3 regions of the Chromobacterium indicum genome follow, and region 3 is predicted to be linked to each of the others. Evidence: predicted binding sites of a transcription regulator. Region 3 holds the regulator's gene; each other region holds the start of a gene.
The links. The regulator sigma-54, encoded in region 3, starts transcription at its own class of promoters, with help from an activator protein. The targets are predictions, from matches to a motif close to CTGGCACGCTTCATGCTT.
Positions count from the first base shown of each region.

Region 1 (10,182 bases), on a different contig from region 3:
CAGAAAGCGCTGCCGGACGCCCCGCACGAAGTGGTGCTGGTGCTGGACGCCAATATCGGCCAGAACACCGTCAGCCAGGTGAAGGCCTTCGACGACGCGCTGGGCCTGACCGGCCTGATCCTGACCAAGCTGGACGGCACCGCCAAGGGCGGCGTGATCGCCGCCATCGCCAAACAGCGGCCGATTCCGTTGCGTTTCGTCGGCGTCGGCGAGAGCATCGACGATCTGCGGCCGTTCGACAGCCGCGACTACATCGACGCGCTGTTCGAATAAGACCATGATTCGCGGCCGCAGGCGCGGCCGCCTTTTCTCAGCCAACAAGCGGGAAACTTCTCAATGATACAGTTCGACCAGGTCACCAAGCGCTATCCAGGCGGCAATGAAGCCCTGAAGAACCTGTCGTTCACCATAGAAACCGGCGAAATGGTGTTCCTCGCCGGCCACTCCGGCGCCGGCAAGTCCACCTTGCTGAAGCTAATCGCCGGCATCGAGCGCGCCACCAGCGGCGGCGTCATCGTCAATGGCCAGAATCTGTCCAAGCTGCGCGCAAGCCAGGTGCCCTACGTGCGCCAGCACCTGGGCATGGTGTTCCAGGACCACAAGATCCTGTTCGACCGCAGCGTGTTCGACAACGTGATGCTGCCGCTGGACATCATCGGCTTCGACCGCCGCGACGCCGCCAAGCGCGTGCGCGCGGCGCTGGACAAGGTGGGCCTGCTGCCCAAGGAAAAAATGATGCCGATCCGGCTGTCAGGCGGCGAGCAGCAACGGCTGTGCATCGCCCGCGCCGTGGTCCACCGCCCCAGCATCCTGCTGGCCGACGAGCCATCGGCCAACCTTGACCGCGCCTACGCGCTGGACATCATGGAGCTGTTCAAGTCCTTCCACCAGGTGGGCGTCACCGTGCTGATCTCCGCCCACGACGAAACGCTGATGGAAGATTACGGCCGCCGCATCATCCGCCTGAGGGAAGGACAGTTCGCCGCATGAAACACTTTCTCTATCTGAACTGGCAGAGCGCCAAGCAGGCGCTGGCCAAGATCGTCCGCCAGCCCTTCGGCAGCCTGCTGACCTTGTTGATGCTGGCGCTGGCCCTGGCCCTGCCGCTGTCGCTGTACCTCGCGGTCAACAGCGTGCAGGAATGGGTGGGCCGCCTGACCGCCACGCCGCAGATCACGCTGTTCATGGAGCAGACGGCCGAGCAGGCCGATATCGCCGCCGTCAACAGCACGCTGTCGCATCACCCCAAGGTGAAGAGCTTCTCCTTCGTCAGCAAAGGCCAGGCGTTGCAGGATCTTGAAAAACGCAACGGCCTGTCCGGCCTGTCCGACGGGCTGGAAGGCAACCCGCTGCCCGACGCCTTCGTGGTGACGCCGAAATCTCTCGAGCCGCGCGAACTGGACATGCTGCAGAAGGAGCTATCCGGCCTGCCGATGGTGGAGCTGGCGCAATTCGACGCCAGCTGGGCCAAGCGCCTGTACGGCATGGTGGAGATGGGCAAGAAGCTGACCTGGTTCCTGGCCGCCGCGCTGGGCCTGGCGCTGGTGCTGGTCACCCACAACGCGATCCGGATGCAGATACTGGCGCGCCAGGACGAGATCGCGGTGTCCAAACTGATCGGCGCCACCGACAGCTTCATTCGCCGCCCCTTCCTGTATCACGCGCTGTGGCAGGGCGTGCTGGCGGCGCTGCTGGCCTGGGGCCTGTCCTGCTGGCTGGCAGCGATGGCCAACCCTGCCATCAGCGAGTTCGCTATGCTGTACGGCGAACGGGTGGAGCTGCGCGCGCTGAACCTGCCCGAGCTGGCGGCGCTGATCGGCATCTCCGCCGCGCTGGCAATGCTGGGCGCGCGGCTGGCGGCCGATCACCACCTGCGCAAGGTAGAGCCGAAGTAAAAATGACAAGCGGAAGGTTTCAACTATCGGGCCGATTGTTAAATATCATTGACTCGGGAACCTTTCGCTGCTAGCACTCTCAATACTCGAGTGCTAACATAGCACTACCCAAGGAGGTAGCCATCGCAATGAACACAACATTTGCCCTTCCCGTCCCGTCGACCAGCGGCAGCCTGGAACAGTACATCCAGGCCGTCAACAGCGTGCCCATGCTGACGCCGGAGCAGGAAACCGAACTCGCGACCCGTTTCCAACAGGAAAACGACCTGGAAGCGGCGCGGCAGATGGTGCTGTCGCACCTGCGCGTGGTGGTGTCCGTGTCGCGCGGTTACGCCGGCTACGGCTTGCAGCAAGCCGACCTGATCCAGGAAGGCAATATCGGCCTGATGAAGGCGGTGAAGCGCTTCGAGCCGGGCCGCGGCGTGCGCCTGTTCTCGTTCGCCATCCACTGGATCAAGGCCGAGATCCACGAATTCATCCTGCGCAACTGGCGCCTGGTGCGCATCGCCACCACCAAGCCGCAGCGCAAGCTGTTCTTCAACCTTCGCAGCATGAAGAGCGGTTTCTCCGCGCTGTCCGAGCAGGAAGCCAAATCCATCGCCAATGACCTGGGCGTCAAGCCCGAGGAAGTGCGCGAAATGGAAATCCGCATGAACGGCCAGGACATCTCCCTGCTGGCCGACAGCGACGACGAGGACAGCTACGCGCCGATCGACTGGCTGGCCGACAGCCATAGCGAGCCGACCCGCGCTCTGGAGCGCCGCGCCTTCGACCATCTGCAGTCGGAAGGCCTGGAATACGCGCTGTCCACGCTGGACGCCCGCAGCCGCCGCATCGTCGAGGCGCGCTGGCTGGCCGACGACAGCGGCTCCACGCTGCATGAGCTGGCCGCCGAGTTCGGCGTGTCGGCCGAACGCATCCGCCAGATCGAGGCCAAGGCGCTGACCAAGATGAAGACCGCGCTCAGCGAAGGCGTGGTGCTGGATAACTGATCCCGCCGCCGGACGCGAAAAAACCGCTCGATGATTCGAGCGGTTTTTTTATTGTCCACCGCCGCCATCCGGCGGCGGGACAATTCACTCCTGCAACGTGCGGAACTTAGCCGGCAGCTTGTCGTAAGCCTCGCGGCTGATCTTGCGCAGCGGTTCCCATTCCTGGTTCTGATCGCCCAGCGTCTCCAGAAATTGGCCGGCATAGGTCGGGAACGAGGCCAGCGTGGTGCGCAGCGTCTGCTCAGCCTTGGCCCGCTCGCCAGCCAGGATCTCCAGCTGGGCCCGCTTCAGCATCACATCGGGATAAGGACGGAATTCCGTCAGCCGGTCTTCCAGCGCCAGCTTTTGCTTCAGATTGTCCCGGTTCACCGGCAGATAATCATCCAGCGTGTACAGCGCGTGGTAGGCGAACAAGGGCTTGGTTTCGACGATCTCGACCAGGCGCTCGGCGCGGACCTTGTCCTTGGACGCGTTGCCGGTCGGCACGTACAGGTTCACCAGCTCCCAGAACATGGAAGAGGTGCTGATCGACAGCCAGCCCACCCACACCAGCGCCGCCAACAGCGGCAAACGCAGCGGCCAGGCCAGCGGGCGCTCGCCGCGCGGCGCCATCGCCATGAACATCACCAGCATCGCCAGGAAATAGTAGTACCACAGCGGATACTCCAACATGCTGTGGGTCAGCGTCACTGCGATGCAACCCAGCGCCAGCACGCCTTCCGGCTCGGCCTTGCGGCGGAAGAAGGGCAGCACCGTCCAGATGAAGCCGACGACAATCAGCGCGGTGACCGCGCCGCCCATCTCGGCCAGCAGCTGCATCAGCAGATTGTGCGCGTTGGTGAACAAGCCGCTGTTGTAGCCCGCCGCGGCGAACTGCGGCAACGGCTGCAGACGCACGCTTTCCGCCGCGTACTGCGACCAGCCCACGCCCCACAGCGGATGCGCCTGGAAGGTCATCCAGGCCTTGTGCATCTCGGCGAAGCGGCGCGCGCCCATATCGTCGCCATTGGCCGCCAGCCGCGCGATGCCGGACGCGTTCTCGACATCGGAGTGGGTCAACAGCGAGATCAGGTGGTTGAACAGCGGCAGCGCGAACTGGGCGGCCAGAATCGTGCCGGAAGCGGCCCACATCGCCAGCATCATCCGGCGCGACGCCTCGTCGCGGCTGCGCCAGTGCCACAAGCCGGCCAGCGCCGACAGCGCAACCAGATAGAGCAGAATGGTGCGCGAGCCCGCCCAGCCCAGCATCAGCGCCATCCACAGCACCAGGGCGACCAGCCAGCCGCGCCCCAGGCGGCCTACGGCGAACAGGTAGACACCGGACACCACCGACCACATCAGGTAATGGGCGTACTGGTTGCGCTGGCCGATGTGGCCGAAGATATTGCTGGTGGGATGGGAGCCGTCATAGAACAGCCCCAGCGCCGGCGCCAGGCCGGTCAGCTGGGCGGTGCCAATCAGCGACTGCACCAAGCCGCCCACGATGATAGCCCGCGCCAGCCACACCGCGAACTCCCGGTCGCCTAGGGCGCCGCGCAACGACGCGGTGACCGAGGCCAGCAATGCCGTCGCCAGCCAGGCCAGCGCGGTGACGTAGCTCATGCCGGGGAACAGCAGATGGACGAACTGCGGCTGCAGCGCCCAGGCGCCGGCCAAGGCCAGGCACAGCCAGCCGGCGCGCGGCATCGAATCGAACAGCCGCGCGCCGGGCAGCAGAAACACGCCGGCGGCCAACAGCAGCCAGATCACATTGATCTCGCCGAACCACTGCGGCAGCGGCACGAAGTGGACGCGGGAAGCGAAGGGCACGATGGCGATCAGGCACAGGGCCAGCAGCGCCAGGCGCTCGGAAATCTTCTGAAAAGTCATGGCAGATCAGATGTCGAGAAGCAGGAAGCGGGCAGCATACCGCATGCGCCGCCCCGGCAAAACCCATCAAGTGTGTCCGCGCGTTACAAAGCTCAGAACAGCGTCTTGCGCGTGACCGGCGACGCGACGGTCATCACCGCGGCTACCCGGCCGGCCTCCGTACCTGAGCCATGGCGGTCATATTCCATTGCCGCTTTTTGGGCCATGTGGATCAAAGGCTGCAATGCCGGCTCCCCTCTTCCCCGCAAAAAAAGAGCGACCTTCGGCGTTTCGTCAGGAAAGTTAGCGATCAGCAAAGCCATTGCCTGCTTCGCCTCTTGATCCTTGCCCATGATCAGCCTTTGCATCGCAAGCTTAAGCAGCACCTCGGGGAAAGGCTGGCTCCTGGCCAACTCGTCCAGAAAACTGATACGAGCTTCTGCCATATCGTTTGAAGCATCAATATAATTCGACAGAATAAATTTCGCGCTGTCGTTCCACCAAGGAATGAGCATCACTTTTTGTAGATATGCGACTCTGCGCTGATTTTCTTCGAAACTAATACTGGGATGGTTGTAACGCACCAGATTCTGAAAAATCCAAACCCCGGAAACCATATAAACCAGCACCCCCCCCCCCGCAGCCACCCCAACCCATCTCAACAAACTTGTTTCCAATCGTGCATGAATCAAAGGGCAAGGCGCCCTAGCGCAAACAATGACCAACATCGCCAAAAATGGCAGATACCACAAGGGGAATTCAAATAAGCTGTGCCCCAATATCATGAATACAATAGCAATTAAAAACAAGTGCTCTGGCGCTTGCTGCTCTTTAAAAAAATAAGGCAATAAGCAAAAAAACAAACCGGTCATCACGATGAGCGTGCCTATCAGCCCGGTCTCCGCCAGCAATTGGAATATTAAGTTGTGACAGTGAGTGAACAACCAATTTTCCGGCGCCTTCGGCAAGCCGCCAGTCAACTCCAACCATTGCGCTTGATAAGCATATCCGCCAACACCATAACCCGTCCAAGGATGATCCTGGAACATGCTCCAAGCCTTGCTCCACTCGATTCGCCGCCGCAAGCCGAAACCATCGCCCAGCATCCTTTCCGCACCGCTTGACGTGCCGAAATACCAGCCCAATGCATGCATCTCCCTGACCAGCAGCCCATTGAACAGCTGCCACATAGCCAATGCCAGCAAGGCGAACGCCAACATCACCACCATCTTCGCCACCCGTTCATCCGAACGAGCGCGCCGGTACCAAAACCAACCAAGCACAGCCATGATCAATCCATAAGCCAAAACCAGCCGAGAGCCGGACCAGGTCATCAACATGGTCAACAGCAGCATGCTTACGGCACTAAGTACTCTGGACAGGCGCCCCATACCGTACAGATAGCAACAAGCCATGATGCTCCAACCCAAATATTCCCCGTAATGATTGCGCTGCGCTAAATTACCGATAGGGACTGATGGATTGAGTGGATCATAAATGATGAAACCATGCAGATAAGGCGCCCCTCCCCCAAGCTGTATCAAACCAATTACACACTGTAATAAGCCACCGCCTAACAATGCCCAGGCAAGCGTGCTCAATGCCGAATCTTGTCTAAGCCAGTGCCCTACACACAAGCTGAGAAGAAACATCATCGCCAATACACTCCCCCATTGGATCACCGCGGTGTAATTTCCTCTCCACGCGCCAGAGACGACAACCCATAACAGGAAAATCAGCAGAAAAATGCTTGAGCGGGGAATCGCCAGACTCTCCATACGCAGGCGAAAAAACCAACACGCCGCCATGCCAATGCCCAATACCACCAGCGCATGGGTCCACCAATCCTGCAATGGGCTATAACGGGCATAATTAAGAAAGGGAGCGACAAACAGCAAGATCCAAAACAGGGAGATCGGGAGTTTTTTCATTATGGGCATAGAATCAAAAAGAGGCGCCTATGCGCCTCTTGTCATGACAATGCAATCGCGGTTATACGCGGCAATTGGAGGGTACCCAATTAGCCGATAGCTGATTAGCGGATGCAATAGCAATCGCATTCGAAGCGACCGTGGAACTCCCGGTATAAGTGCAAGCCCAAGTCACAGAGCCGGTACCCGCGCTAGGGACGAGCTCAAGCAAAGCGCCATTTGAGACCGCAGCGGTAAATGTAACCTGGATAACACCATTCGCCAATACCGATACCTGACTGACTGACGGCCCTGCAATCGAAGTCGGAGCGGCAAGCCCATAAGTGGTATTAAAAGGCGCCGTACCACTGGCATATGAGCCCTGCGATGCATAGTACTCCGCGACTGCCGTTTGCGCCGAGGCGGCCAACGACAAACCCTCCGACACCCGCGCGCGCTTGGTGTAATCCTGATAAGCCGGAATCGCGATCGCGGCCAAAATGCCGACGATGGCCACCACTATCATCAGTTCGATCAGGGTAAAGCCCCGCTGCCGATGCTGTTTCTTCATGTTGAACTCCCAGTTTGAGCCAAGCTTAGCCAAAGTGGAGGGCGGCGCGTTGCCTCATCCCTCCTTCCCATCTTCAAAGGTCGCGGGTTTGCCCCGTCATGTTGTACCGAAACCGACCAGCACGAAACATGCCAGCCCTGCGGAAGGCCGGCCATCGACGCCGATCCGGGCACAGCCTTGTCAGCATAGGTCAGAAACTGCCGTTTTTCGTCACACGGACTGCCCGTTCGGACTGTGCTAGCATCGCTTTCCCACCCGGATACACAGGAACCGCCTCATGAGCAACCAAGCCTGGCTGGAGCGCAGTTTCGCCGCCGTCTGGCATCCCTGCACCCAGATGAAGCGCCATGAGCGGCTGCCCATCGTTCCCATCGCCAGCGCGGACGGCGTCTGGCTGACCGATTTCGACGGCAAGCGCTACCTGGACGGCGTCAGCTCCTGGTGGGTGAATTTGTTCGGCCACGGCCACCCGCAGATCAAGCAGGCGGTGCGTGAGCAGTTGGACCGGCTGGAACATGTGATGCTGGCCGGCTTCACCCACCGCCCGGTGGTCGAGCTGTCCGAGCGCCTGGCCAAACTATCCGGCCTCGGCCATGCCTTCTACGGCTCCGATGGCGCCAGCGCCACCGAAATCGCGCTGAAGATGAGCTTTCATTACTGGAAAAATCTCGACCGGCCGCAGAAGAGCCGTTTCGTCAGCCTGGAAAACAGCTACCACGGCGAAACCGTCGGCGCGCTGGCGGTCACCGACGTGCCGCTGTTCTCGTCCACCTACGCCGAGCTGCTGAAGCCCGGCCTGCGCGCGCCCAGCCCGGACGCCCGGCAAGCGGGGCCTGGCGAAAGCGCGGCCGATGTCGCGCTGCGCGCTGTCCGCTCGATGGAAAACCTGCTGGCCAAGCATGGCGGCGAGATCGCGGCGGTGATCGTCGAGCCGCTGATCCAGGGAGCGGCAGGCATGGCGATGTACCATCCCGTCTACCTGACTGAGCTGCGCCGGCTGTGCGACCGCTACCAGGTGCATCTGATCGCGGACGAAATCGCCGTCGGCTTCGGCCGCAGCGGCAGTTTCTTCGCCTATCAGCAAGCCGGCGTCACGCCGGACTTCCTATGCCTGTCCAAGGGCATCACCGGCGGCTTCCTGCCCTTGTCCTGCGTGCTGACCCGGGACGAAATCTACCAGGCCTTCTACCACGACGACGTGACGCGCGGCTTCCTGCACTCGCACAGCTACACCGGCAACGCGCTGGCTTGCGCGGCGGCGCTGGCGGTGCTGGACATCTTCGAAGACGAAAACGTGCTGGAGGCCAACCGGCTCAAGGCAGCCGATTTCACTGAACGGATGCGCCCGTTGATCGACCGCCCCGAAATCCGCCACTTCCGCCATCAGGGGATGATCTGGGCCTTCGATGTCGAAACGTCGCGCGCGGACTTTGCATTGGCTTATTTTTCGGCCATGCTGAAACGCGGATGCCTGTTGCGGCCGATAGGAAAGTCGGTCTACTTCATGCCCCCGTACACGCTGAAACCCGAGGAGATGGACTGGCTGGTAGCGGCCGGCGTCGATGCGCTGGACGAGGTGCTGGCAGGAGAAAGCGCCGGCGGCGACGCAACCCCGCTGCCCTGAGCGCTTCCGGCCCTCCCCCTCCCTTCCGCAGCGCCCGCCTCGGAGCCTCGCCCGAATGCCGCCACTCGTCTTGCCGAAGAAGGATATGGACCCGCAACTCGTCGACACCCAGCCTGCCAGCGTCGCCGCCTGGCTGGAGCGCTTGCCTTACACCGACCTGGCCGAATGCGGCAAGCTGCTGGGCCAGGGCCTCCACCAGCTGGGCCGCGTCCCGATGGACCCCATGCAGCGCTACAAGCTGCTCAAGCTCTATCTGAAAGCGCTGGATCGTTACTACCCGTTGCTGGAGAACGATGCCCAGCACGGCGACGCGGTCGCCTCCCCCAAGATGCGGCTGCTGGCTGCGATCAGCGTCAAGCTGTTCGCCAACCTGTTCCTGGCCTTCAAGCAGACGCTCAACGAGAAGCTGGCCCGCCAAGCGCTGCTGGAGCGCGAGCAGCCCAAACAGGAACTGTTGCTGTACACGATGATGGCCGCGCGCCAATACCTGAACATCAGCCAGCAAAACTATTACCCTCTCCCCGGCGGCTTCTGGCTGGACTGCCATCAGTTGTACGGTCTGGCGCTGCAGCGCGGCTGGCAGGACAAATCACTAGCCGGCGACGACACGCTGGCCGTCATCTATCGCCAGTTGCTGCTGCTGGGGCTCACCGCCACCAACCGGCTGTCGGCCAGCGACATGCAGCTGGCCCGCCAACTGGCCTACGATCTGGCCAAGCAGGTGGAGCTGCTGCCGCTGGCGCGTTTGCCGGAAGGCCGCCAAGGCTATGTGCTGGATCTGCGGGAAGACGCCCCGCCTCGCTATCTCCCCGCCCGGCCGTCTCCATCCCAGCCCGATTGCTTTCTCCTCGAGCTGTCCGGCGCGCTGGCCTCGATGCGGAAAAGCCTGGCCCAGCTGCGCAAGACCGCCAGCGGCAGCGCCTCTCCCATGCTGAACGACGAAGTGCGGCTGCTCAGCGGCCTGGCGGAGGAATGGCAGCGTCCGCGGCGCCGGCGGCACAACCGGGAAGGCGCGCACGCGCAAGCCGAGGTCACCGCAGGCGTCGCCGCCATCTGGCACCGCGTAAACGGCGGCAGTTGGCAGCCGGCCGGCGCGGATCCCGACGAGGACGGCTCCCATCTGCGCCCGCCTCCCGCTTCCAGCCTGTTGACCATCGCCAACCGCAGCGAATCCGGCTACCTGCTGCGCGGCCAGCCGCTGGAGCAGCCGCTGCGCGCCGGGGAAGTCCTGCTGCTGAGCCTGGCCGGCGAAGCCCGGCTGTGCGCGGTGCGTTGGGTGCTGATGCAGCCGGCAGGCGCGGAAGTGGAATGCGGCGTGGAGATCCTGGGAGCGCAGCCGCAA
Region 1 is NZ_JAYFSJ010000017.1:2,851-13,032, forward strand. It holds gene ftsY (signal recognition particle-docking protein FtsY) at 1-273, shown strand, start outside; gene ftsE (cell division ATP-binding protein FtsE) at 337-990, shown strand; gene ftsX (permease-like cell division protein FtsX) at 987-1,895, shown strand; gene rpoH (RNA polymerase sigma factor RpoH) at 2,024-2,887, shown strand; gene VA599_RS19945 (PglL family O-oligosaccharyltransferase) at 2,972-4,756, opposite strand; gene VA599_RS19950 (PglL family O-oligosaccharyltransferase) at 4,849-6,666, opposite strand; gene VA599_RS19955 (pilin) at 6,728-7,216, opposite strand; gene VA599_RS19960 (adenosylmethionine--8-amino-7-oxononanoate transaminase) at 7,494-8,840, shown strand; gene VA599_RS19965 (hypothetical protein) at 8,926-10,182, shown strand, end outside.
Region 1: VA599_RS19955 (pilin) is a predicted target of sigma-54. The motif match lies at 7,334-7,351, and genes of this name have one in related genera.

Region 2 (10,182 bases), on a different contig from region 3:
CTACGGTTTGGCCCGGCGCCATCACGCAGATCCACTGGCACAGGTTTTCCAGCTCGCGCACGTTGCCGGTGAAGGCGCTGCGCTGGATCAGCGCCATCGCCGCCTCGGACAGGCGCTTGGACTCCACGCCCAGCTGGGAGGCGCTCTTAGCCAGGAAGTGGCGGGTCAGCAGCGGGATGTCCTCGCGCCGTTCGCGCAGCGGCGGCAGCCGCAGCCGGATCACGTTGAGGCGGTGGTACAGGTCTTCGCGAAACTGGCCGTCGCGCACCCGCTGTTCCAGATTCTGGTGGGTGGCGGCGATCACCCGCACATTGGCCTTGATCGGCGTGTGGCCGCCGACGCGGTAGAAGTGGCCGTCGGACAGCACTCTGAGCAGCCGCGTCTGCAGCTCGGTCGGCATGTCGCCGATCTCGTCCAGGAACAGCGTGCCGCCCTCGGCTTCCTCGAAGCGGCCGCGCCGCGTGGCCAGCGCGCCGGTGAAGGCGCCTTTCTCGTGGCCGAACAGCTCCGACTCCAGCAGGTCCTTCGGTATCGCCGCGGTGTTGAGCGCGATGAAGGGCTTGCCGGCGCGCACCGAGTGGCGGTGCAGCGCCTCGGCCACCCGCTCTTTGCCGGTGCCGGATTCGCCGGTGATCAGCACTGTGACGTTGGACTGGGCCAGCCGGCCGATGGCGCGGAACACGTCCTGCATCGCCGGCGCCTGGCCCAGCAGCACCGGCATCGCTTCCGGACTATCTGCGCCGGCGTCCTGCGCCTCGCTCTCGGCCAGCGCGCGCTCGATCAGCAGCACCGCCTGGTCGATGTCGAACGGTTTGGGCAGGTATTCGAAGGCTCCGCCCTGAAAGGCCGACACCGCGGAGTCCAGGTCGGAGTGGGCGGTCATGATGATCACCGGCAGCTGCGGATGCTCGGTCTTGACCTTGGCCAGGAATTTCAGGCCGTCGGTGCCCGGCATGCGAATGTCGGAAATGATGGCCTGCGGCTTGTCGTCGTACAGCGCGTTGAGCGCGTCGTCGGCGCTGGCGAAGCTGTCGAAGGCGATGCCGGCGCGGGTCAGCGCCTTTTCCAGCACCCAGCGTATCGCCTTGTCGTCGTCTATGATCCAGACCGGCTTGGCCATGGCGTTTCTCCTCGTGTTCTTTTGTCGTTATCCGGCTGCGTCGCCGAAGGGCAGCAGCACGGTGAAGCAGGTCTGGCCCGGCCGCGAGTCGAACTCTATGCTGCCGCCGTGCTGATGGACGAAGGCCTGGGCCAGCGTCAGTCCCAGGCCGGTGCCTTCGGCGCGGCCGGTGACCAGCGGGTAGAAGATGTGGTCGCGGATGTCGTCGGGTATGCCGGGGCCGTCGTCGATGATCTGCAATTTCAGTGCCAGCTGGTGGCGTTTGCGCGCCAGCGTGATCTGCCGGGCCACCCGGGTGCGCAGCGTGATGCGGCCCTGGCCGCGCAGCGCCTGCACCGCGTTGTTGACGATGTTGAGCACCACCTGGATCAGCTGCTCCTTGTCGGCGGACAGCAGCGGCAGGCTGGTGTCGTAGTCGCGGACCACGGCGAGGCCCTGCGGATGCTGGGCCAGCGCGATGCTGCGCACCCGCTCCAGCACCTCGTGGATGTTGATCGGCCCGCGGTTGTGGCTGCGGTGCGGCGCCAGCAGGCGGTCCACCAGCGTCTGCAGCCGCAGCGCCTCCTCGGTGATCACCTCGGTGTATTCCTTCAGCTCCGGCCGGTCGGCCAGCTCGTGCTCCAGCAACTGCGCCGCGCCGCGGATGCCGCCCAGCGGGTTCTTGATTTCGTGCGCCAGATTGCGGATCAGCTCGCGGTTGGCCTGGTGCTGCATCAGCGAGCGCTCTTCGTTGGCGATCTTCAGTTGCTGGTCCAGCGGCCTGAGCTCGATCAGCGCCTGGCAGCCTTCGACATCGATCGGCGTGATCGACAGCATCACGTGCAGCGCCGCGTCGTTGTGCAGCGGCTTCAGCTCCAGGTCATGCTCGATGTAGCTGGCGCCCTGGCCGAGCGCGGTGGCGAGCGCCTGGAGCAGTTCGGGGCAGGGCTGGAACAGGTCGGGCAGCGCGTGGCGCAGCAATTCGCGGCTGCCCAGCGCCAGCAGGTTCTCGCAGGCGGGGTTGACGAAGCGCAGCGCGGCGTCCGCGTCGCAGATCAGCACCGGGGTGTCCAGGAGCTCCAGTCCGGCAAAGCTGGGTATCGTCATGGGATGGCTTGGATGGTGGTGTCGCGCTGAACGCAGCAATAAGCGCGCCAGCCCGTAGGACCGCGGCGCGGGGCGCGGACGCGCGTCCTTGCGCAAGTGTGCACCATAATGGTGCGAATGGCTATGGCAGGCCCAGTTCCTTCTTCAGCGCCTGGACGTTCTTTTCGCGGTCGGTGACTTCGTTCTGCAGTTTCTGCACCCGGTCCAGATACTTCTGGTAGTTGCGGGCCTCGTCTCCCAGCCGCACTGCCTTGCCGTCGGCCAGCGCCTTCTTGGCGGCGTCCAGCGCCTTGGCTTCGTTGGACAGCTCCTGCTCCAGTATCTTCTTGCGGCCGCCGTCGCGCTGTTTCTGGGTATCGGCATCCACATTGGGATAGCCGCCGGACGCGGCCGGCTTGCCGGCGGAGGCGCCGTTGTTCTTGGCGCGCTGGCTGGGATAGGAGGACAGCGGGTTCAGCTTGATCGGCTGCGCGCCGCGGATCGGCACATTGGTGTAGGTGACGTTGCCTTGCGGGTCGACGTACTTGTAGATGGTGGCCGCCTGGGCCGCCCCGCAGGCCAGCAGCAGGCAGAGTGCGAATGTCTTCATCGTCCGGATACAGGGTGTGGATCGCCCTTGCATGATAAGCAAATCGGGCCGCCGCGTCATTTATGCGAAAGCAAGAAAAACGGCAGCCTGGGCTGCCGTTCCGATTGACGCGTTTTCTGCTTACAGCGAGTAGTACATCGCGAATTCCACCGGGTGGGTGGTCATGCGGGCCAGGTTGACTTCCTGCATCTTCAGTTCGATGTAGGCGTCGATCCACTCGTTGGAGAACACGCCGCCGCGGGTCAGGAACTCGCGGTCCTTGTCCAGCGCGGCCAGCGCTTCGTCCAGGCTGGCGCACACGGTCGGGATCAGCTTGTCTTCTTCCGGCGGCAGGTCGTACAGGTTCTTGTCCGCGGCGTCGCCCGGGTGGATCTTGTTCTGGATGCCGTCCAGGCCGGCCATCAGCAGCGCGGAGAAGCACAGGTACGGGTTGGCCAGCGGATCCGGGAAGCGCGCTTCGATGCGGCGGCCCTTGGGGCTGGCCACGTGCGGGATGCGGATCGAGGCGGAGCGGTTCTTGGCGGAGTAAGCCAGCTTCACCGGCGCTTCGTAGTGCGGCACCAGGCGCTTGTAGGAGTTGGTGCCCGGGTTGGTGATCGCGTTCAGCGCCTTGGCGTGCTTGATGATGCCGCCGATGTAGTACAGCGCGGTGTCGGACAGGCCTGCGTAGCCTTCGCCCGCGAACAGGTTCTTGCCGTCTTTCCAGATGGACTGGTGGACGTGCATGCCGGAGCCGTTGTCGCCGACGATGGGCTTGGGCATGAAGGTGGCGGTTTTGCCGTAGCTATGGGCGACGTTGTGCACCACGTACTTCAGGATCTGGGTCCAGTCGGCGCGCTGGGTCAGCGTGCTGAACTTGGTGCCGATCTCGTTCTGGCCGGCGGTGGCCACTTCGTGGTGGTGCACTTCAACCGGCACGCCCAGCTCTTCCAGCAGTAGCACCATCGCGGAGCGGATGTCCTGCGACGAATCCACCGGCGGCACCGGGAAGTAGCCGCCCTTGATGCCCGGACGGTGGCCCATGTTGCCGCCTTCGAATTCCTCGGCGGACGCCCATGCGGCTTCCTCTGCCTTGATCTTGACGAAGCAGCCGGACATGTCGGCGCCCCAGGTGATGCTGTCGAAGATGAAGAATTCCGGCTCCGGGCCGAAGTAGGCGGTATCGCCGTGGCCGGATGCCTTCAGGTAGGCTTCGGCGCGCTTGGCGATGGAGCGCGGGTCGCGGTCGTAGCCCTTGCCGTCGGCCGGATCGATCACGTCGCAGTGCATGAACACGGTCGGCTCGTCGAAGAACGGGTCGAGGCGGGCGGTGGCCGGGTCGGCCATCAGCAGCATGTCGGAAGCCTGGATGCCTTTCCAGCCGGCGATGGAGGAGCCGTCGAAGGCGTGGCCGCGCTCGAACCACTCGTCGGCGTCTTCCAGCAGCACATGCGCCGGGATGGAGACGTGCTGTTCTTTGCCGCGGGTGTCGGTAAAGCGCAGATCGACAAATTTGACGTCGTTTTCTTGGATCAGTTTGACTACGTCGGCTACTGCCATGTTTTATCTCCTGGAAGGCAACGTGCACCCAAGGGCAAGTGCGTGAAAATTTTGGTACGTCCCGGTAAGCAGGAAGCGTGCCAGCCTCTGAAACGCTGCTGCTGCATTGTGTCATAGCCGCTTTGGCTTATCCAGCCGGCTGGAATGACTAGACTTGAACCAATCTGGTGCCTCGTCCCAGACAGTGCACCGATATGGTGCAATTTGCCAGCCATGCCGGGTGGGTCGATAATCGCCAACATAAGCCCGAAGTGTTGCAGGAGGAAAACAGATGAGCAGAATGAAACTGATTCTGGAGGCCGCGCACCAGCGCGCCGAACAGTTGGACCTGTCCTACAGCGGAGCGGTGCTGCCCGACGAGGCCTATGAATTGATGCAAGGCCTGCCCAAGGCGGTGCTGCTGGATGTGCGCAGCCATGCGGAGTGGCAATTCGTCGGCACCGTGCCCGGCGCGGTGAACATCGAATGGCGCAGCTATCCCGGCATGGAGCCGAATCCCAATTTTCTGGCCCAGTTGACCCATCAGGTGGACCCGGAGGCGGTGCTGCTGGTGATCTGCCGCTCCGGCGCCCGTTCCGACCAGGTGGCGCGGCTGGCGGCGGACAACGGCTACAGCGAGGTGTACAACGTGCTGGAAGGCTTCGAGGGCGACCGCGACGGCGATGGCCACCGCAACTCGGTCGGGGGCTGGCGCTGGCGCGGCCTGCCTTGGGTGCAGGGCTGAGCGCAGTCCTTGTCCGAGGCGGTTGAAGTTTGCGGCGTTAAGCGGCAAAGTGTGGGGTGAACCCGCAGCTTCGATCTGTCGACAAAGCCACGATGCGCCGTACGGCGCATTCCCGATGGGCGCACGCCCGGTTTCAGGGCGCGCCGGGGGACTTTGTCGGCGGCGTCTTGGCCGCACAAAACATATCGCATTTTGGAAAGCCGGACATGACCGACCGTTACGCCGTAATCGGCAACCCGATCTCCCATAGCCAGTCGCCGTTCATCCACGAGGAGTTCGCCCGGGCCACCGGAGAGGACATCAGCTATGAGCGCCTGTTCGCCGACATCGGCCGCTTCAACGAGGTGGTGGGCGAATTCGTGGCCAAGGGCGGCAAGGGGCTGAACATCACGCTGCCGTTCAAGGGCGACGCCTTCCGCTACGCGTCCGAGCTGACCGAGCGAGCGCGCGCGGCCGAGGCGGTGAACACGCTGGCCTTCCGCGACGGCAAGGTGTACGGCGACAACACCGACGGCGTCGGCCTGGTGCGCGACATTGTGGAGAATCTGGATTACCCGATCGCCGGCCGCCGCGTGCTGATCCTGGGCGCCGGCGGCGCGGTGCGCGGCGTGCTGGAGCCGATTCTGGAGCAGAAGCCCGCCAGCCTGACCATCGTCAACCGCACCGTGATCAAGGCCGAGGCGCTGGCCCATCACTTCGCCCGCTACGGCAAGGTGGAGGCGGTCGGCTACGCGGCGCTGGAAGGCCGCAGCTTCGACATCATCATCAACGCCACGTCCACCAGCCTGAACAACGAGATGCCGCCGCTGCCGCACGGCGTGTTCACCTCGCGCACGTTGGCCTACGACATGGTGTACAGCGCCGGCCTGACGCCGTTCCTGCAGCGCGCCCAAGGCGAAAACGCCGGCATGCTGGCCGACGGCCTGGGCATGCTGGTGGAGCAGGCGGCCGAGTCGTTCTCCATCTGGCGCGGCGTGCAGCCGGAGACGCGCAAGGTGACCAATATGCTGAGGGAAGTGCTGGCCTGAGCATGACGCGCATCCTGTTCAAGATCCTGGCGGCCCTGGTGGCCGCCTTTCTGCTGTATAACCTGTGGGTGCTCGGCCATATCGTCTACTGGCGCGACCACAATCCCGGCGCCAGTTCCTTCATGAACGAGCAGCTGGCCAGGCTGCAGCAGGACGACCCCGAGGCCGAGCTGCGCCACAAGTGGGTGCCGTACGACAAGATATCGCCGAATCTGAAACGGGCGCTGATCGCCTCCGAGGACGCCAAGTTCGTCGATCATGAAGGCTTCGACTGGGACGGCATCGAGGCGGCGTTCGAGAAAAACCTGAAGAAGGGCAAGATCGTCGCCGGCGGCTCCACCATCAGCCAGCAGCTGGCCAAGAACCTGTTCCTGTCCAGCGGCAAGACGCCGTGGCGCAAGCTGGAGGAGGCGTTGATCACGGTGATGCTGGAGTCGGTGCTGGACAAGCGCCGCATCTACGAGATCTACCTGAACGTGATCGAGTGGGGCAACGGCGTGTTCGGCGCCGAGGCAGCCTCGCGCTATTACTTCCGCACCGGCGCCTCGCGCCTGTCGTCGTCCCAGGCCGCCAAGCTGGCCGCGATGGTGCCGAATCCGCGCTATTACGACGAGCATCGCGGCGCGCCGGGCCTGGCGCGCAAGACCCGCATCATCCAGCGCCGGATGGGCTACGTCGAACTGCCCTGATCCCGCTTTCCCCACCCGTCGCCGCGTCCGCGGCGGCGGGTGGAAGCCGCTTGTGACGATATGTTACAATCGCGACTTTCTTTTCGCGCGCCGCGGGCACGCCGCGGCCAACGCAATGGACTTACCCAGTTATCCCTTAATCGAATCCCGTATCACTCTATAAAATCCCGCCTCACACCGTCGGCCCCCTTCGCGCGCCCAGTGGGCGGAAGGAGACGTGCATGACGGTTGCCTACAAGCAACAATCCGCCGATCGTCTGCAGGAAAGCCTGGGCCTGGTGCAGCGCCTGATCGAGCGCCAGCGCCAGCTTGAACATCTTGCTACGCGTCAGGACGCGGCCGAAGCCGCCGCCGATCCGCAGGCGCCGCGACACAATCTGCTGGAACTGGGACAGAAACTGTCCCAACTGCACCCGGCCGACATCGCCCACGTGCTCGAGGCGCTGCCGCTGGAAGACCGGCTGCTGGCCTGGGACCTGACCGATCCCTCGCGCGACGGCGCGGTGCTGCTGGAAGTGTCCGACGCGGTGCGCGAGTCGCTGATCGAGGTGATGGAGCCCGACGAGCTGGTGGCGGCGCTGGACGAACTGGACGCCGATGAACTGGCCGAGCTGGCGCCGGACCTGCCGCGCCAGGTGGTGTACGAGGCGATGGGCCGGCTGGACGAGGAAGAGCGCGGCCAATTGCAGGCGGTGCTGTCCTACGACGACGACCGCGTCGGCGCGCTGATGGATTTCGAGCTGGTGAAAATCCGCGCCGACGTCAGCTGCGAAGTAGTGCTGCGCTACCTGCGCCGTTTCGACGATCTGCCCGGCCAGACCGACAAGATCTTCGTCACCGACGACGCCGGCCTGCTCAAGGGCGTGCTGTCAGTGCGCAAGCTGCTGGTGTCTGATCCGGACACGCTGGTGGCGGAGGCGATGGCCACCGAGGTGGTCAGCTTTCATCCGGACGAGCCGGCGGTGGACGCCGCTCAGGCCTTCGAGCGCTATGATCTGGTCAGCGCGCCGGTGGTCGACGAGCGCGGCGCGCTGTTGGGCCGGCTGACCGTGGACGCGATGGTGGACGTGATCCGCGAGGAGTCCGACAGCGAAATGCTGAACCTGGCGGGCCTGAAGGAAGAGGAAGACCTGTTCGCGCCGGTGATGGATTCGGTGAGGAACCGCTGGTCCTGGCTGGCGATCAACCTCTGCACCGCCTTCTTCGCCTCCCGCGTGATCGGCGCCTTCGAACATTCCATCGCCCAGTTGGTGGCGCTGGCGGCCTTGATGCCCATTGTCGCCGGCATAGGCGGCAATTCCGGCAACCAGACCATCACCATGATCGTGCGCGCGCTGGCCATGGGCCAGATGCAGGTCGGCCAGGCCGGCCGGCTGTGGCGGAAGGAGCTGGGCGTCAGCGTGATCAACGGCATGGCCTGGGGCAGCGTCATCGGCGCGGTGGCTTGGCTGCTGTACGGCAGCGTGTCGCTGGGTCTGGTGATGCTGGCGGCGATGACGCTGAACCTGATGCTGGCCGCCACCATGGGGGTGATGATCCCGACGCTGATGCAGAAGCTGGGCAAGGACCCGGCGCTGGGCTCCAGCGTATTGATCACCGCCTGCACCGATTCCGGCGGCTTTCTGATTTTCCTGGGGCTGGCCACCCTGTTCCTGCTGTAATAGAACCATGCCGACCATAGAACAGGCGCTGCGGCGCCACCCCCTGCCCAGGCTGGAGTCCCGGATGCTGCTGACGCACGCCTGGCCCGGCTTGACCCACGCCGCCATCATCGGCCATCCCGAGCGCGAACTGCCGGACGGGGCCGCATCCGCCTTCGACGCGCTGGCCGCGCGCCGCCTGGCCGGCGAGCCGATGGCCTATCTGCTCGGCGCGCGCGAATTCTACGGCCGCGATTTCCAGGTCCGTCCGGGAGTGCTGATTCCGCGGCCTGAGACTGAGCATCTGATCGAGCAGGCGCTGTCCCGCGTCGATCCGGCCGCTCCGGCGCGGGCGGTGGACCTGGGCACCGGCAGCGGCATCATCGCCGTCACGCTGGCGCTGGAAGCGCCGGACTGGGTTGTGGGCGCGGTGGATGTCTCCGCCGACGCGCTGACCGTCGCGCGCGGCAATGCCGACGCGCTGGCCGCCCGGGTCGATTTTCGGCTGGGCAGCTGGTTCGATCCGCTGGACGCCGGCGCTCGCTTCGATTTGATCGTGTCCAATCCGCCGTATATTGAGCGCGACGACCATCATCTGGCCGAAGGCGACCTGCGCTTCGAGCCGCGCGGCGCGTTGACCGACGAAGCCGATGGCCTGGCCTGCCTGCGCGAGATCGCCGCCGGCGCGCCGGCCAGGCTGGCCGGCGGCGGCTGGCTGATGGTCGAGCACGGCTACGACCAGGGCGAGGCGGTGAGGGGGCTGTTTTCCGCCGCCGGCTTGAGCCAGGTGGAAACCATGCGCGATCTGGCCGGCCAGGACCGCATCACCGTCGGGCGCAAGGCGGACTGAGCGATGGCCGGGCTTCGTCGATTCTGGCCGGCCGTCCTGCTGGCGGTATTGAGCGCGGCGCTGGCGGCCTGGCCGCAGGCCAACCGCCAGTTGTTTTTGTTCCTGCATCCGCTGCTGCATCATCTGCCGGCGCCGCTGTGGCGCTTTTTCAGCGTGTTCGGCGATTGGCCGACCGCATTGGCGCTGATGCTGGCCATGTGCTGGCGCGAGCCGCGGCGCTTGCCGGCGCTGATCGCCGGCGGCGCGGCTGCCATCGCGCTGGCGGTGCTGTTGAAAGCGGGCTTCGCCGTGCCCAGGCCGCCGCAGGTGTTGCCGCAGGGCATGGTGGATTTGCTGGACCGCTTGCCTGGCAACGGCTCTTTCCCGTCCGGGCACGCGATGGCTTCGGCAGCGCTGGCCACTTTCGCCTGGCGCGGCATAGGCTGGGGCAGGGCGGCGGCCTGGCTGCCGCTGGCCGGGCTGGTGATGTTGTCCAGGATCGCTATCGGCGTGCACTGGCCGCTGGATCTGACGGTGGGCGCGCTGCTGGGCTGGGGAGCGATGAGGCTGGCGCTGCGTTTCGCCTGGTCGGATGGCTGGCCGCGCGACATTGCCCGCACGGCCGAGTTGATTCTGCTGGTGTTGCTGGCCGGCGCCCTGGCCTGGCTGCTGGGACACCGCGGCGTGTTCGCCGAATATTGGCTGCGCGCGGCGATCGCGGGCGGAGTGCTTGTGGTCGGATTCTGGCGCTTTGCCCGGAGCGGGCACTGAGGGCAAATAAAAAGCGGCCCGGAGGCCGCTTTTTCAGACAGGGCGATGAATCGCCGCTTGCCGATCAGTGGTGGTGGCCGTGTTCGCCGTGGGCGTGGCCATGGCTGACTTCGTCAGCGCTGGCGGCGCGCACTTCCACTACCTTGGCGGAGAAGCGGATGCTCTGG
Region 2 is NZ_JAYFSJ010000002.1:120,546-130,727, reverse strand. It holds gene ntrC (nitrogen regulation protein NR(I)) at 1-1,120, opposite strand, end outside; gene glnL (nitrogen regulation protein NR(II)) at 1,148-2,206, opposite strand; gene VA599_RS03165 (DUF4124 domain-containing protein) at 2,328-2,795, opposite strand; gene glnA (type I glutamate--ammonia ligase) at 2,916-4,334, opposite strand; gene VA599_RS03155 (rhodanese-like domain-containing protein) at 4,606-5,058, shown strand; gene aroE (shikimate dehydrogenase) at 5,265-6,086, shown strand; gene mtgA (monofunctional biosynthetic peptidoglycan transglycosylase) at 6,089-6,775, shown strand; gene mgtE (magnesium transporter) at 6,997-8,436, shown strand; gene prmC (peptide chain release factor N(5)-glutamine methyltransferase) at 8,444-9,265, shown strand; gene VA599_RS03130 (phosphatase PAP2 family protein) at 9,269-10,015, shown strand; gene VA599_RS03125 (FKBP-type peptidyl-prolyl cis-trans isomerase) at 10,080-10,182, opposite strand, start outside.
Region 2: glnL (nitrogen regulation protein NR(II)) is a predicted target of sigma-54. The motif match lies at 2,240-2,257, and genes of this name have one in related genera.

Region 3 (10,182 bases):
GCCAGCAGGCAGTTGAGCGCGCGGCTGAGGCCAGGGATAGTCGCGGAGGCGGAGAGGCCGATCGGGCCGCCGTTTTCGGCGCGGTAGCCGTCGCCGGCCAGTCCGTGCAGCCGGACCGCCAGCGAGGCGGCGTCGAAGGCGTCCAGGCCCTGGGCCAGCAGCGCGGCGATGAGGCCGGTCAAGACATCGCCCTGTCCGGCGACGGCCAGCTCCGGTCCGCCGCTGTCGTTGACGCGGTAGTAGCCGTCGGGCCGCGCGATCAGGCTGCCGGCGCCTTTCAGCACGACGACGCTGTTCAGGCCGGCGGCCAGCCGGCGGGCATGGGTCACCCGATCGGCCTGGATCTCTTGGGCGCCCAGCCGCAGCAGCCGGGCGGCTTCGGCGGGGTGGGGCGTCAGCACGGTAGGCGCCCGGCGCTCGGCGACGAGGGCGGCCAGATCGCGGCGGACCGCCAGCAGATTGAGCGCGTCGGCGTCCAGCACCAGCGGGACGGCGCGGGCGATGGCCTGCTCCAGCAGCCGCTCGGCCAGTTCCTGCCGGCCCAGGCCGGGGCCGACGGCCAGCACGTCGGCGACGGGCAGGTCCGCGGCCTCGTCCGCTGGGCGCACCATCAGTTCCGGTGCGGCCGGGTCGACCGGCAGCCTGTCGTCCAGCGGGCACAGATAGACCTTGCCGGCGCCGCCGGCAAGCGCGGCGCGGCCGGCGAGCAATGCCGCGCCCAGCATGCCCGGCGCGCCGCCGATGACCGACACGGAGCCGTAGCTGCCCTTGTGGCTGTCCCGGTTGCGGGCGAGCGCCGCGGCCGGCGGGCGGTTGAGCTCGCCTTCGGCTTGCGGATACAGGCTGGCGGGGCAGTCCAGCATGGCCAGCTCCACCTGGCCGGCGAGGTCGGCGCCTGGCCCGCCGAATAGCCCCGGCTTGTGGCAGAGGAAGGTCAAGGTGTGGTCGGCGCGAATGGCCGCGCCTTGGGGCTGTCCGGTATAGGCGTCCAGCCCGCTGGGACAGTCCAACGCCAGTCTGGGGCAGTCGAGGCGATTCAGCCGATTGATCAGGTCTTGCCAGGCGGGGTCCAGTGGACGGGACAGGCCGATGCCGAACAGGCCGTCTATCAGCAGCGCCGGACGCTGCGTGCCGCCGGGCAATTCGGCGAGGATGGCGATGCCGGCTTTTTCCGCCTGCCGGCGCGCGGTCCGGCATTCGTCACTGGTCGGCGCGACGGGTTGCAGGATGGTCAGCGGATGGCCGCGCTTGCGCAGCGCCAGCGCCGCGTGCAGCGCGTCGCCGCCGTTGTTGCCGGGGCCGGCGCAGACCAGCAGTGGCGACGCGGGCGGGCAATGGCGGGTGACCCAGTCCGCGGTGGCCAGCGCGGCGCGGCGCATCAGGTTCAGTCCATGGCCGGCGGCGGCCTGTTCCAGCCGGCGCAGCGCTTCCAGGCTCAGGATCGGGCCGCCGTCCATGCTCACTCTCCCCAGCGCGGTGTCAGCGTTTGCTCGACGCCCAGTTGATCGAGGATGCGGGAGACGACGAAGTCCACCATGTCGTCCACGCTCTTGGGATGGGTGTAGAAGCCGGGGGCGGGGGGCAGGATCACCACCCCCAGGCGCGCCAAATCCAGCATGTTTTCCAGGTGGATGGCGGACAGCGGCGTCTCACGCGGCACCAGCACCAGCTTGCGCTGCTCCTTGATGCAGACGTCGGCCGCGCGTTCGATCAGATTGTCGCTCATGCCGTGGCGGATGGCCGCCAGCGTGCCCATCGAACACGGGCAGACCACCATCGCGTCCGGCGGATTGGAGCCGGACGCCGCCGGCGCGAACCATTCCTCGCGGCCGTACACTTCCAGCTGGCCGTCGCCGGCGGGATAGCGGGCCTGCAGCCAGGCTTTCATTTCGGCCGGGCGCGAGGGCAGGGTCAGTTGCATTTCCTGCTTGGCCACCACCTGGGCGGCTTGGGAATACAGCACCCACACCCGCGCGCCAGCGGCGAGCAGGGCCTCGATCAGGCGCAGGCCGTAAGGCAGGCCCGAGGCGCCGGTGAGGGCGACGGTGACGGTCTTGCGGGTCATCGGCTTCTTTCTCCAGCCGGGCTGGACGGGCAGGGCGGCGGGCCCTGCCGATGGTCAGTGTTCGCGGTACAGCTGGCGGTGGCGGACCAATACCTGGCGGTCGGGGAAGGCGCGCGCCAGATTCTCGATGATGTACACCGAGCGGTGCTGGCCGCCGGTGCAGCCGACGGCCACCGTCAGGTAGCTGCGGTTTTCCTTGCCGTAGCAGGGCAGCCACTTGGCGATCATCGCCTGGATGTCGGCTATCATCTCGGCCACTTCCTGGTGGCCGGCGAAGAAGTCGATGATGGGTTGGTCGCGGCCGGTGAACGGGCGCAGCTGCGGATCGTAATAGGGATTGGGCAGGCAGCGGGCGTCAAAGACGAAATCGGCGTCCTGCGGCACGCCATGCTTGAAGCCGAACGATTCGAAGATCAGCGTCAGCTGGCTGCTGTCAGCGTCGACCAGTTCGCGCACCCAGCTTCTGAGGGCGTTGGCGGACAGTTCGCTGGTGTCGATGCGGGTGCCCAGCTCCAGCACCTCGGCCAGCATCTCCTGTTCCAGCAATATGCTTTCCTCCACCGTGATGCCGGTGTCGGACAGCGGGTGGCGGCGGCGGGTTTCGGAGAAGCGCTTGACCAGCGTTTCCGGCTTGGCTTCTAGGAACAGCAGGCGCACATCGATGCCCTGGGACTTCAGGGATTCCACCACCTTGGGCAGCGCGCCCAGCGTGGGGCCGGAGCGGGTGTCCACGCTGATGGCGATGTCCTTGTAGCCGAAGTCGGCGTACATCGCCATCGCTTCCGGCAGCATGGTGGCCGGCAGATTGTCCACGCAGTAGAAACCGGAATCCTCCAGCGCGCGCAGCGCCACCGACTTGCCGGAACCGGACAGGCCGCTAATCAATATCAGGCGCATTTTCCTGGTCTCGCAAGAAATTGGTGTGGCGTTCGATGAATTCGCGGGTGCTGTCGATGCCGCGCAGCTGCAGGATGTAGTTGCGCACGGCGGCCTCCACCAGCACCGCCAGGTTGCGGCCGGCGGCCACGGGCAGCACCACCTTGCGCACGGTGACGCCGATGATGTCCTGGGTTTCGGACTGGATGTTGAGCCGGTCCAGCGCCTGCATCGCCTGGTCGTTGGCCTTGACCAGATGGATGATCAGTTTCAGCACCTTCTTGGGGCGGACCGCGGTCTCGCCGAAGATGGTGCGGATGTTGAGGATGCCGAGGCCGCGCACTTCCAGAAAGTCGCGCAGCAGCGGCGGGCAGCGGCCTTCCAGCGTGTCCGGGCCGATGCGGTACAGCTCGACGGCGTCGTCGGCCACCATGCCGTGGCCGCGGGAGATCAACTCCAGCGCCAGCTCGCTCTTGCCCATCGCGGAATCGCCCATGATCAGCACGCCGATCTCGAATACGTCGAGGAACACGCCGTGCAGCACGGTGGACACCGCCAGCGCGCGGGCCAGGTAGATCCGCAGCACGTCCATCAGGTACGGGCTTTCCAGCGTGCTGCACATCAGGGGCACGTTGTGGCTGTGGCAGTAGTCGCGCAGCAGCCGGGGCACCGGCTGGTTGTTGGTGACCATCACCACCGACATGCTCTTGTGGAACAGCTGGTCCAGTGCGGTCTTGGCCGCCGACTGCTCCAGCTTGTTAAGGTAGTCGACCTCGGCGAGGCCCAGTACCTGCACCCGGTTGGGGTGGATGAAGTTCAGGTGGCCGACCAGGGCCAGCGTCGGGCGCTGGTCGTCGTTGCCGATCACGTTGTCGGAGCCGCCGGTGCCGGCGACCCAAGTCAGATTCAGCTTCTGCTGGTTTTCCTGATACAGCCGGCGCACGGTGATGCTAGGCATGGGGCGTCCATTCGCAAAGCAGCTTGTACAGTTCGTCGCGCGCGCCGGTGCCCAGCATCTGCTCGCGCATCTGGCGGCTGGAGAACAGCTGCGCCAGCTCCGACAGCACCTGCAGGTGCAGGTCGGTGGCGTGCTCGGGGACCAGCAGCACGAACAGGCATTGCACCGGCTTGCCGTCCGGCGCGTCGAAGGGAATGGGCGCCTTCAGGCGGATGAACACGCCGGTGGCTTCCTTGAGGCCGCGCGCGCGGCCGTGGGGAATGGCCACGCCCTGGCCGAGTCCGGTGGAGCCCAGTTTTTCACGGCTGAACAGGCTGTCGAAAACCTCGCTGCGGGCGATGCCGCGGGTGTTTTCCACGAGCAGCCCCACTTGTTCGAACACCCGCTTCTTGCTGGCGACGTCCAGATCCAGCAGGATATGGTCCGGGGTCAGGATCTTGCCGATGAGAGTCATGTTGGAGTATGCATGCGGCTCTTGGGGTGAAACTGTGAATTCTACGTTGCCTTGATAGTACTGAAAACCGGCAAGCGCAAAGAAAAACGGGAACCGTCAGGCTCCCGTTGTCTTCAGTCAGGCCTTACAGCGAGGCCTGGGTCTGAGACGCTTCGCCCGAGCCCACCGCGCGGTGCTCGGTCAGCTTTTCCTTGTACTTCAGGACTTGGCGGTCCAGCTTGTCCATCAGGACGTCGATGGCGGCGTAGAGGTCGGCCTCGGAAGCTTCGATGTGGATGTCCTTGCCGGACAGGTGCACATTGACTTCAGCCTTCTGGACCAGCTTGTCCACCGATAGGGTGACGGAGATATCGATCACGTGGTCGACATGGCGGGTAATGCGCTCGAGCTTGTTCTCGATGTATTCGCGCAGCGACGGGGTGACTTCCAGGTGCAGGCCAGTTACTTTGAGGTTCATACCCTAGCTCCTTCTGGTGTTGACCACCCGGTCGGGTTGCCGGGCGGCATTGTATGCTTGAGGCGCCTACAGTGCCTTGCGCAGATTCACCGCCGGAATCTGCATGGCTTCACGATACTTGGCTACGGTGCGTCTGGCAACCTGTATTCCCTGCTTGTCCAGCGCGTCGGCGATGGCGCTGTCGGACAGCGGCTTCGCGCGGTCCTCGGCGTCTATCATGCCGCGGATGTGGGCCTTGATCGCCGTGGCGGAGCACTCTCCGCCGCTTTCAGTTTCCAGCGAACTGCCGAAGAAATACTTGAGTTCGAACAAGCCCCGCGAACAAAGCAGATATTTCTGGCTGGTGGATCGGGAAACGGTGGATTCGTGCAGGCCCAGTTCTTCCGCGATGTCCCGCAGGATCAGCGGGCGCATCGCCACTTCGCCGTGCTCAAAGAACGATTGCTGGCGCTCAACGATAGCTTCCGCCACTTTGAGTATGGTGTCAAACCGTTGCTGGATGTTCTTGACCAGCCAGCGCGCCTCCTGCAAACGGCCGGACATTTCGCCTCCGGCGCGCTGGTCGGCCAGCATGCGCTCGTATAGCCGATTGACGCGCAGGCGGGGCATCGCCGCGCGGTTGAGCTCGGCCGCCCAGCGGCCGCGCAGCTTGCGCACGCTGATGTCGGGAATCACGTAATGGATGTCGCCGTGGCCGAAGCCGGTGGCCGGGTGCGGGTTGAGGCGGGCGATCAGCGCCTGCGCGCCGCGCAGCGCCGCGTCGTCGCAGCGCAGCAGCTTTTTCAGCCGGGCGTAGTCGCGGCCGCCCAGCAGGGCCAGGTGCTCGCGGACGATGGCCAGCGCCAGCGCGTACTCAGGCTCGCCGCCCTGCAGGCGCTGCAGCTGCAGCGTCAGCGACTCGGCCAGCGAGCGCGCGCCCACGCCTGCGGGGTCGAACTGCTGCAGCAGCCTGAGGCCCACCGCCAGCTCGTCGACTTCCAGCTCCAGTTCCAGCGGCAGGTTGCCGGCCAGCTCGTCCAGCTCCAGCGGCAGGTAGCCGTCGTCGTCCAGCTCCTCGATCAGCAGGCGCATCACCGCGCGGTCGCGGTCGGAGAGGGCGATCTCGCCCAGCTGCGTCAGCAGGTGCTCGCGCAGGCTGACCGGGCAGGGCACGTTGAGCATGGGGTCGAAGTCATTGTCGTCTCCCTTGCGGCTGCCGGCTCCCCAGTCCAGCAGTTCGCCGGCGCCGTCGTCGCGGCTGTCGGCGTCCTGGGCCGGGCTTTCCTGCTGTTCCGAGCTGTCGGGAGCGGCTTCGCCGTCGCGGGGCTCGTCGCCGCGTTCCAGCAGCGGATTGTCCAGCAGGAAGCGCTCCACCTCCGTTTGCAGGTCCAGCGTGGACAGTTGCAGCAGCTTGATCGATTGCTGCAGCTGCGGCGTCAGCGTCAGTTGCTGGGATACCTTGAGCTGAAGGGCCTGTTTCATCGTTTACAGATGGAAGTGCTCGCCGAGGTAGACCTCGCGCACTCTCTCGTTGTTGACTAGTTCTTCCGGCTCGCCGGAGGCCAGGACCGAGCCGTCGCTGATGATGTAGGCGCGGTCGCAGATGCGCAGCGTCTCGCGCACGTTGTGGTCGGTGATCAGCACGCCGATGCCGCGTTCCTTCAGGAAGGAGATGATCTTCTGGATGTCGATCACCGCGATCGGGTCCACGCCGGCGAAAGGCTCGTCCAGCAGGATGAAGCGGGGACGGGTGGCCAGCACGCGGGCGATCTCCACCCGGCGGCGCTCGCCGCCGGACAGCGACAGCGCGTTGCTGTCGCGCAGATGGCCGATGTTGAGGTCGTCCAGTAGCAGGTCCAGCTCTTTTTCCAGTTCCTTGCCCTTGAGGCCGGAGATTTCCAGGATGGCGGCGATGTTCTCTTCCACCGTCATGCGACGGAAGATGGAGGCCTCCTGCGGCAGGTAGCCGAGGCCGAGCTGGGCGCGTTGATGGATCGGGTAGTGGGTGATGGACGCGTCGTCCAGGCGGATGTCGCCGTCGTCGGCGCCGATCAGGCCGACGATCATGTAGAAGCTGGTGGTCTTGCCGGCGCCGTTGGGGCCGAGCAGGCCGACGACTTCGCCGCTCTCGATGCTGAGCGACACGTCCTTGACCACGGTGCGCTTCTTGAAGCGCTTTTTCAGATTGGTGACGGTGAGGGTGCTGTGCTTCATTGCGCGGCGGCTCCGGCGGCGGGCTTGGCGGCCGCCGGTTGCGACGCGGTGTTCTTCGGCTGCAGGATCACGGTGGTGCGCCCGCCCTTGCCGGCGTTGGCGCCGCCGCCCATCACCTGGTAGACCTCGCTCTGGGTGTCGTAGGTGATCACGTTGCCGATCACGAGGTCGCCGTTGCGCTTGACGCGGGCGTTGCCGGTCAGCACCGCGAAGTGCTTGGCGCTGTCGTAGTCCAGCTTGCTGGACTGGCCTTCGATCCAGCCGCTGTTGTTGTCCAGCTTCTGGCGGAAGGTGACGATGCGGCCGGTGGCCTGCAGCGTCTGGTTGCCTTGCGGGTCCTGGGTGGCGACCACCTTGTCGGCGTTCAGGCGCAGCGTGCCCTGGATCACCACCACGTTGCCGGTGCAGGTGGAGACGCCCTTGGTCTGCTCCATGGTGCAGCCGTTGTCGCTGGTGATCTCGATGGGCTTGGTTTTGTCTGCCTGTTCGGCGTGAGCCAGCGCGGAGGCGGACAGCAGCAGGCCGGCCAGCAGGATGCGGGAGTTATTTGGCATAGACGATCTTGGTCTTGGAATACAGATTGAGCAGGCCCTGCGACTCCAGATAGCTGAAGCCGATGGAGTTGGCGACCGAGTTGCCTTGGTAGATCACCGACGGCGCCTTGGAGCTGGCGAAGCGCTTGCCGGTATCGACGAACATCGCGCTGCTGACCAGCCGGGTTTCGGGCTGCTTGCTGTCTGCGGGTTTGATCAAAACGACTTTCTTGTCGAAGTAGGCCTGCTGGCTCTTGTTGTTGTAGCGGCCGGTTTCGCCGGTCACATGGTATTGCAGCACGCCCTGCTGGTACTGGTACAGGTCGGGGTTCTCGAAATAGGCGTCGGGCTTGCCAGGGTACTGCCACATGCGGGTGGCGATCAGCCGGTCCATCAGCTTGCCTTGCTTGTCGTAGCGGGTGGCGATCATGTTTTCCGCCACGTACTCGGGCTTGTCCGGGTCGAGTTCGCGGCGGTGGCTGTCCCAGCGCGAAATCTGGTCCAGCCATATCGTCAGCAGCGCGGTCAGTCCGACCAGCAGCACCGGGAACAGGCGATGGGAGCGCAGCAGCTTGATCATGCCAGATACCGGGCGAGCACGCCTTCGAACGTGCCCTGGGCCTGCATGATCAGCTCGGCCAGCTCGCGCACCGCGCCGTGGCCGCCGGAATTGCCGGTCACGTAGTGGCAATGCTGACGCACCTGCGGCGGAGCCTCGGGCACCGCGACCGCCAGGCCGACCCGGGTCAGGATGGGCAGGTCGATCAGGTCGTCGCCGATGAACGCGCATTGCTCGGCGGACAGGCCGGTCTTGTCCAGCAGCTCGGCCAGCGCGACTTTCTTGTCGTGGACGCCGCCATAGTAGTGGTCGATCTTCAGCGCCTGGGCGCGGTGCTCGACGCAGCGGTCGGCGCGGCCGGAAATGATGGCCAGCTGCACGCCTGTGCCTTGCAGCAGGCGCAGGCCGAGGCCGTCCTGCACGTAGAACGACTTGCTCTCTTCGCCGCGGGCGTCGTAGTAGATGCGGCCGTCGGTCATCACGCCGTCCACATCCATGATCAGCAGTTTCACCTTGCGGGCCTGCTCGGAAATCATACGCATTGCTTGATCCTTGCCGCCGCCAGTCGCTGGGACTGGCCGGCTGGTTTTAAAACACGCCGGCGCGCAGCAGGTCGTGCATGTGCAGCACGCCGGCCAGCTTGCCCTGGGCGTCGACGACCACCAGGCTGGTGATCTGGTGTTGTTTCATCAGGAAGCCGGCTTCCGCCGCCAGCTTGTCCGGCTGGATGGACCGCGGCTTGCGGCCCATCACCTCATCTATCTTCAGGCGGTAGACGTCCACGCCCTTTTCCAGCGTGCGGCGCAGGTCGCCGTCGGTGTAGATGCCGTGGAGCGTGCCGTCGGCTTCGCTGACCGTGACCATGCCCAGCCGCTTCTGCGACATTTCCAGCAGCGCGTCCTTCAGCAGCGTGCCCGGCGCCACCCGCGGCAGATCGCCGCCGGCGTGCATCAGGTCCTTCACGTGCACCAGCAGGCGTCGGCCCAGGCTGCCGCCCGGGTGGGACAGCGCGAAATCGCTCTGGCCGAAGCCGCGCGCCTCCATCAGCGTGACGGCCAGCGCGTCGCCCAGCGCCATCTGCGCGGTGGTGCTGGTGGTCGGGGCCAGGTTCAGCGGACACGCTTCGCGCTCGACATGCGTGTGCAGCAGGATGTCCGCGGCCTGGGACAGCGTGGACTCGGACCGGCCGGTCACCGCGATCAGCTTGCCGCCCTTCAGCTTCAGCGCCGGCAGCAGCGACACCACTTCGGCTGATTCGCCGGAGTTGGACAGCGCGATCACCACGTCGTCCCCGGTGATCATGCCCAGGTCGCCGTGGGCGGCCTCGGCCGGATGCACGAAGAAGGCCGGCGTTCCGGTGCTGGCCAGCGTGGCGGCGATCTTGCGCCCCACGTGGCCGGACTTGCCCATGCCGGTGACGATCACGCGGCCCTCGCAGGACAGGATGATCTCCACAGCCTCCAGGAAGTCGCCGTTCAGGCGTTCGGCCAGAGTGTTCAGCGCGGCCGCTTCTTCATGCAGCACTTCGCGCGCCGCTTCCAGCCGGCTGGTGTGATTTTTTTCCATAAGGCAAAAGTATATCAAAGGTTATAATCGATTGACGCGGGTGCTGGTGCAAGTTTTGCTTGGCGGTCGTGTTTTCCGTTGCCAATCGTATCCTGGAGCCCCGATCGCCGATGCATTCCATGGCCCCCATCGTCCTTGTCCTGTTGGCCGCCGTGCTGGTGGTCACCTTGTGCCGAAGCCTGAAGGTGCCGGCCATGCTCGGCTATCTGGTGGTGGGCTTCCTGACCGGTCCAGGGGTGATGAACCTGATCCCGCAGGGCAAGGAAACCGCCTTTCTCGGCGAAATCGGCATCGTGTTCATGATGTTCAGCATCGGCCTGGAGTTTTCCCTGCCCAGGCTGAGGGCGATGCGGCAACTGGTGTTCGGCGTGGGCTTCGCCCAGGTGGCGCTCACCATGCTGCTGGTGGCGATGGCCATCGCTTATCTGACCGGTAGCCCGCTGACTGGTTTCGCCGTCGGCGGCGCCTTGGCGATGTCGTCCACCGCCATCGTCAGCAAGCTGCTGGCGGAAAGACTGGAG
Region 3 is NZ_JAYFSJ010000003.1:114,125-124,306, reverse strand. It holds gene VA599_RS05345 (NAD(P)H-hydrate dehydratase) at 1-1,457, opposite strand, end outside; gene VA599_RS05340 (flavin prenyltransferase UbiX) at 1,460-2,065, opposite strand; gene rapZ (RNase adapter RapZ) at 2,120-2,962, opposite strand; gene hprK (HPr(Ser) kinase/phosphatase) at 2,943-3,899, opposite strand; gene ptsN (PTS IIA-like nitrogen regulatory protein PtsN) at 3,892-4,353, opposite strand; gene hpf (ribosome hibernation-promoting factor, HPF/YfiA family) at 4,478-4,810, opposite strand; gene VA599_RS05315 (RNA polymerase factor sigma-54) at 4,877-6,271, opposite strand; gene lptB (LPS export ABC transporter ATP-binding protein) at 6,275-7,003, opposite strand; gene lptA (lipopolysaccharide transport periplasmic protein LptA) at 7,000-7,557, opposite strand; gene lptC (LPS export ABC transporter periplasmic protein LptC) at 7,547-8,116, opposite strand; gene VA599_RS05295 (KdsC family phosphatase) at 8,113-8,637, opposite strand; gene VA599_RS05290 (KpsF/GutQ family sugar-phosphate isomerase) at 8,684-9,661, opposite strand; gene VA599_RS05285 (cation:proton antiporter) at 9,772-10,182, shown strand, end outside.